Regions from separate parts of the Priestia sp. ST2 genome, predicted to be linked through region 2. Evidence: a T-box and tRNA genes for the amino acid it is inferred to sense, from the RefSeq annotation. Region 2 holds a T-box; the other holds one or more tRNA genes.
The links. The T-box of region 2 lies ahead of ileS (isoleucine--tRNA ligase). A T-box ahead of a tRNA ligase gene usually reads a tRNA of that ligase, here a tRNA-Ile.

Region 1: it encodes a tRNA-Ile, which carries the amino acid that the T-box ahead of ileS (isoleucine--tRNA ligase) is inferred to sense. The anticodon was not compared.

Annotation. Positions count from the first base shown of each region.
Region 1 is NZ_JBVVNT010000001.1:376,806-380,211, reverse strand. It holds gene AC0KUU_RS01940 (MFS transporter) at 1-169, opposite strand, end outside; gene sodA (superoxide dismutase SodA) at 299-907, opposite strand; tRNA gene AC0KUU_RS01930 (tRNA-Ser) at 1,105-1,197, opposite strand; tRNA gene AC0KUU_RS01925 (tRNA-Ile) at 1,209-1,285, opposite strand; tRNA gene AC0KUU_RS01920 (tRNA-Asn) at 1,289-1,363, opposite strand; tRNA gene AC0KUU_RS01915 (tRNA-Met) at 1,404-1,477, opposite strand; tRNA gene AC0KUU_RS01910 (tRNA-Asn) at 1,479-1,553, opposite strand; gene AC0KUU_RS01905 (DUF456 domain-containing protein) at 1,616-2,101, opposite strand; gene AC0KUU_RS01900 (Na/Pi cotransporter family protein) at 2,188-3,406, opposite strand, start outside.
Region 2 is NZ_JBVVNT010000001.1:615,442-618,847, reverse strand. It holds gene ileS (isoleucine--tRNA ligase) at 1-1,422, opposite strand, end outside; T-box leader at 1,494-1,714, opposite strand; gene AC0KUU_RS03195 (DivIVA domain-containing protein) at 1,784-2,278, opposite strand; gene AC0KUU_RS03190 (YlmH family RNA-binding protein) at 2,363-3,136, opposite strand; gene AC0KUU_RS03185 (YggT family protein) at 3,188-3,406, opposite strand, start outside.

The DNA of each region.
Region 1 (3,406 bases), 240 kb from region 2:
AATTATAAATAGCAAGATCCGAAAATTCGCCTGATTGTTTCCACAGATAAATGTTAACAAACGAATTGGAAATTGAAATAGCCAAGGCATAAAGACCGCCTATAATTAAAAGCAAAAGTAAATCTTTACTAACTTCTACATCTCCAACTACTTTTTTTAATAAAGGCATATCAAAAAACTCCTTTTCTCTTCTACACCTAGTGTGTGAAAAAGAAAAGGAGATATGTAAAAGAATTGGAAAACAAAAAAGCCAGTAAAGGTAATAATTACTTTACTGGCTCTTAAATACGTCTTTAGCTTATTTTGCAGCGTCGTAACGCTTAGCAACTTCGTCCCATTTTACAACATTAAAGAATGCTGAAATGTAATCTGGACGGCGGTTTTGGTAATTTAAGTAGTAAGCGTGCTCCCAAACGTCTAGACCAAGAATTGGCGTTTTGCCTTCCATTAATGGGCTATCTTGGTTTGGTGTGCTTGTTACTTCTAATTCGCCGTTGTTTACAACTAACCAAGCCCAGCCAGAACCGAAGCGAGTTTTAGCTGCATTTGCAAATTCTTCTTTGAATTGATCAAAGCTGCCGAATTTGCTAGCGATAGCGTCTGCTAATTCACCAGTTGGAGCACCGCCGCCGTTAGGGCAAAGGATTGTCCAAAATAATGAGTGGTTCGCATGACCGCCACCGTTATTGCGTACTGCTGTACGGATATCTTCAGGAACAGCATCTAAGTTTGAAATTAACTCTTCAATACTTTTGCTTTCTAAATCCGCTTTGCCTTCAACAGCAGCGTTTAGATTTGTAACATATGTGTTGTGATGTTTTGTGTGGTGAATATTCATTGTTTCTTTGTCGATATGTGGTTCCAGTGCATCGTATGCATAAGGTAGTTCTGGTAATTTGTAAGCCATGAATAATTCCTCCTTCAAAATATGTAAGCATTTTGGCGCAAAAGCACCATATACGTTTAGATTAGCAAATTTACCCTACTGTTTCAAATAAAAAGTTCCTAATCCATGATTTATATTTACCTAATTCCCATTCGCTATTCTTTTAAACATAAAAAAAGCTTCTTTTTCTCAAAAGAAGCTTTGAATAGACAATAGTATGGCGGAGGAAGAGGGATTCGAACCCCCGCGGGCTTTAACACCCCTGTCGGTTTTCAAGACCGATCCCTTCAGCCGGACTTGGGTATTCCTCCAACCCTATAAATGGTGGACCCTGCAGGACTCGAACCTGCGACCGGACGGTTATGAGCCGTCTGCTCTAACCAGCTGAGCTAAGGGTCCACATGGCTCCACAGGTAGGACTCGAACCTACGACCGATCGGTTAACAGCCGATAGCTCTACCACTGAGCTACTGTGGAACAATATGAATTATGTATGCCACAAACGTAAATTGGAAAATAGCGGCGGAGGGGATCGAACCCCCGACCTCACGGGTATGAACCGTACGCTCTAGCCAGCTGAGCTACACCGCCATGGCTCCACAGGTAGGACTCGAACCTACGACCGATCGGTTAACAGCCGATAGCTCTACCACTGAGCTACTGTGGAACAATATAACATTTACTAGCGACATTAAAAATTTAACATGTTTCTAGCCTAAAGTCAATATATTATTTTAAAACAGCGTATAAAAAATAGGCAATCATCAGCAGTTGAATAAATCCTTTTGAAATAGCGCCACTAAAAAAGCCAATAACCGAACCTACTCCAATTTTTACTGCGTTGCTAATTGTGGTCCGATGAACAATCAGTTCTCCTACAATCGCTCCGATAAACGGCCCTAAAATAATTCCAAATCCCGGAATGACAAACGGACCTACAAGCAGCCCAACTGTACTTCCCCAAACACCTGCTCTAGTGCCTCCGAATTTTTTCACACCAATAATATTAGCTATATAGTCTGCTAAAAAAAGTGCGACAACTAACAATCCTTGTATCACCCAAAATAACCAGCTATAGGAGCTGAAATCATAAAATAAACCGTATATAACAAATCCTAGAGCTACAAATAGCACGCTTGGGATGATGGGATAAACCAACCCAACAAACGATACAACAAAGCTAACGATAATTAATGCCCAACATAAAATAGCCACGTTCGCACCTATCCTTTTTAGTATTACTATTTATCATACAATAACTACACCTATAAAGAAAGACCTTGCTTAAGCAAGGTCTTTCTTTATGTTACCTGTGAATAGGTCTTTGCATAACGATCGCCCAGTACCGCTTCCGCAATATTAACCGCATGATCCCCGACCCGTTCTAAGTTGCTAATAATATCGACAAAAACAATAGCAGCAGATCCTGTACAAATGTTTTCATTCAGACGTAAAATGTGCTTCTTACGAAGTAGACGCTCCATCGCATCAATCTGTTCTTCTTTTTGAATGACTTGTACTGCTTTTTCTCTATCCACTTTTTCTAAAGAAGAGACAGCTTCTTTAACTGTTAGAATAGTCAATTCGAACATATCAGCTAAATCGTTATTAGCTTCTTTGGTCATCTTTACTTTGTTCGTAATTTGATAATCAACAAGCTCAATAATGTTCTCAAAATGATCGCCAATACGCTCAATATCTCGTGCTGTATCTAGAAGAACCGAATGTTCCTCACTTTCTGCTTCTGACATTGAAGAGCGGGATAACAGCACTAAATAATCAGTAATTTTTTTATCCAGATTATTAATCGCATTTTCAATTTGCATAGTAGCATCAGCATGTTGAGGCTGACGTGTTTTTAAATAGCCGTTTGCCTCTTCCAACCCAAGCGTCGCAAACTCTCCCATACGAATCAGCTCTGCCTTTGCCTGACCAAGAGCAATTGAAGAGGACTGCTCAATAAAAATCGGATCAAGATGCTTAGGCTTAAAGTCTATAACAGCATCTTCTCCAGGAATTAGTTTTGTCACAATTAAAGCAAGCAGACCGATCAACGGGAACTGGATAATTGTATTGGTTGTGTTAAAAATACCATGAGCAAACGCAATCGTCATTTCAGGATTCAAATCCATTGCTACTTTCAAATATTCCACAAAACGAGTAAATAGAGGCAAGATAATCAAAAAGATTGTTGTACCAATTAAGTTAAACATGACATGCGTTAAAGCAGCCCTTCTTGCAGCTACACTTGCCCCGATTGAAGCTAAAATGGCAGTAATAGTTGTGCCAATATTATCTCCAAACAGTACAGGCAGCGCTGCCTGTATATCAATAGCGCCCTGTCCAAAAAGTTCTTGTAGAATGCCAATAGTAGCGCTAGAACTTTGAACAATTACCGTAAATAAAGTGCCAATTACGACTCCTAAAATAGGATTATCGCTCATGCTTACAGTTAAATCTTGAAATTGTTGAAGGGACCTAAGCGGCTTCATTCCACTTCCCATAAGCTCTAAACCAAAG
Region 2 (3,406 bases):
AATGATTGGCTCATCATTTTCAGCATAAAATACCGGAATCGGAACGCCCCATGCACGTTGACGAGAAATACACCAGTCTCCGCGGTCACGCACCATGTTATAAAGTCGCGTTTCACCCCAAGTAGGCACCCATTTTGTTTTTTCTACTGCTTTTAATAAATCTTCACGGAAATCTTTAATAGACGCAAACCACTGTGCCGTTGCACGGAAAATTGTTGGTTTCTTTGTACGCCAGTCATGTGGGTATGAGTGGGTAATGAAACTTAATTTTAACAGCGCACCTTCTTCTTCTAGTTTGTCTGTAATCGGCTTATTCGCTTTATCATAGAATAACCCTTCAAATCCTGGTGCTTCATTCGTCATATGACCCTTACTGTCGACTGGACAAAGAACTTCCAAACCGTATTTTTGACCAACGATAAAGTCGTCTTCCCCGTGTCCCGGTGCTGTATGAACACACCCAGTACCAGCATCCGTTGTTACGTGATCGCCAAGAACAACTAATGAATCACGCTTGTAGATTGGATGCTCAGCTACTACACGCTCAAGTTCTGAACCTTTTACCGTACGAAGCGTCTTATAGTCAGCCCATTCAATTTCTTTAGCAACTGTTTCAATCAGTTCAGTTGCCACTACATATTTTGCTCCATCTGCTTCAACTACGCTGTACTGAAGCTCAGGATTGACAGCAATCCCTTGGTTAGCTGGCATTGTCCATGGTGTTGTCGTCCAAATGATGAATTTTTCATCTTGTTCAAGCACACCTTTACCATCTTTTACGTTAAATGCTACGTAAATAGAAGCTGAACGTTTGTCATAGTACTCAATTTCCGCTTCTGCTAAAGCAGATTCACTTGAAGGGGACCAGTACACTGGTTTTAACCCTTTGTAGATGTAGCCTTTTTTCGCCATGTCACCAAACACTTTGATTTGCTGCGCTTCGTACTGGGGCTGAAGCGTTACATATGGATTATCCCAATCTCCGCGTACACCTAAACGCTTGAACTGCTCACGCTGGCCGTTTACTTGTTCCCAAGCATACTGTTCGCAAAGCTTACGGAACTCAGCTACCGTCATTTCTTTGCGGTTTACTTTTTTATTTTTTGTTAAAGCTGTTTCAATTGGCAAACCGTGTGTATCCCAGCCTGGTACATAAGGTGCACAGAAGCCTGACATCGACTTATAGCGAACGATAAAATCTTTTAAAATTTTATTTAATGCATGTCCCATGTGAATATCGCCATTCGCATATGGAGGTCCATCATGCAGGACAAATAGCGGACGGCCTTCCGTACGTTTTTGTACTTTTTCATAAATATTCATTTCAGCCCACTGTTCTTGCATTTTAGGCTCGCGGTTTGGTAAATTTCCACGCATTGGAAATTCAGTTTTTGGCATCAATAATGTATCTTTATATTCCATGTTTTACCCTCCAAAAAAAAACGTAAATTTCATATCTTTTTGTACCATAACAAAAAGACCTCCTCATCCCAAAAAGGGACGAGAAGGCCTCCCGCGGTACCACCCTAGTAGATTTGCTGCACGCAAATCCTCTTTGCATTCGTAACGTGAATAAACCGCCACTGCTTACTATCATCAGTTCAGCAATGGTACTCTAGGGTGATTTTCACTTTTTTGTTTGTTATCGAGCTCACACCATCCTCGATTCGCTTTGACAAACTAAAAAAGCTACTGTCCCTGTCTCCGTACTGTTTGATATGAAATTTCATCTGTTACCAAATTATATGACAACAAAACGTGAGAAGTCAAGATGATGTCTTGACTAGTCAATTTTTTCTTCTAGCGCTGGCATCTCATAATCCATCAACTGATCCCAGTCGTCGCTGTTTAACATTTCAAGCTGTGCTTCGATTAACATTTTGAAACGAGTTCTAAATACTTTAGACTGCTTTTTCGTCTCCTCAATGTCCATCGCAATTTTACGAGACTTAGACAATGCTTCATTAATAATACGGTCCGCATTTTTTTCTGCTTCTTTTATAATGAGCTTCGCTTCTTTTTCAGCGTTTCGCTTCACATCTTCCGCTGCTTCTTGAGCAATTAAAATTGATTTATTTAATGTTTCTTCGATGTTAGTAAAATGTCCAAGACGATCTGTTAATTCAGATACTCTTCCTTCTAACTCCTTTTTATCACGCATGACTAGCTCATAGTCTTTAATTACTTGGTCAAGAAACTCATTTACTTCATCTTCATCATATCCGCGAAACCCGCGATTAAACTCTTTGTTATGAATATCCAAAGGGGTTAAAGGCATCTAGGCCACCTCCGTGTTGTCTCATTACATCATTAGTAATGGTTTATTCGACATATTTTTAAAATTTCCTGCTAGTAGATTTCTTTATTTCTGCTTTCCTACAACAATTCGCCATTTTTCTTTTTTAGTTTTTCCTTCAAGTGAAACGATACGACTTCTGCCGTGACCACGAAGCGACAAAATATCACCTTCATGACATTCAAAAGAAGGCTGTTCAATGACTTTAAAATTTACTTTTACCGCTCCATTTGCAATAAACGGCTGGACTTTTTGTCTTGATAAATTGTGAATGGTCGACAGCAAAACATCAAGCCTCATTGAAGAAACTGTATAAACGTGTTCAATCAGCTCTTCTTTTACCACATGCAGCTGCTCTCTTTGAATAGAAGAAAGTGAAACTTTGGCTTTTCCAATTGATGTTAAATTCATCTCAATATAAGAAGAAATTTCCTCTGCAGCTACAAGCTGAATATCGTCTCCCGCGACCAAAATATCTCCAAATTTTGAACGGCGCAGTCCTAAGGACATCGCCGAACCAAGAACTTGAGGATGTTCAATTGTCACAAACTTTTTAGGATAATTGAGCTCGTACATATGCAACTGAAAATCTTCGCTTTGAGGTACATAGTAATCCGGATATAGCAGCGCGCGCTTGCGTTCAGCAAACGGTTGTCCACCATCAAATGAAACTTGAACCTCTCCTTCAGTCCCGACAATAGCTGTCACAATCTGCTGCTCTCTTGGATCTAAAAAGTCCGTTAATTTTGGGCTGTATTGATGTAGGACATCTTCTTTCCACTGAAGAACCTGGTCAATAAATCCATGTTCTTCTTGCCTAAAATGTTCATAAATAGACATATTATTACTCCTACTATTGGTATGTAAAAAAGGAATCCAGCGATTCCTTTTTTAAATAAAACCTACCACATTATTAAGTGAATACACGCCTCTTTCAGCAAATCGCAATAAAAAGATTGCAACAAGAGGTGAAATATCAATCATGCCAATAGGCGGAATGATTTTACGAAAAGGCTCTAAGTAAGGCTCACAAATACTGCCAAGCAGCTGACCAAACTTAGACGCCCTTACATCGGGTACCCAAGACATCAAAATGTAAATAATCAGTGC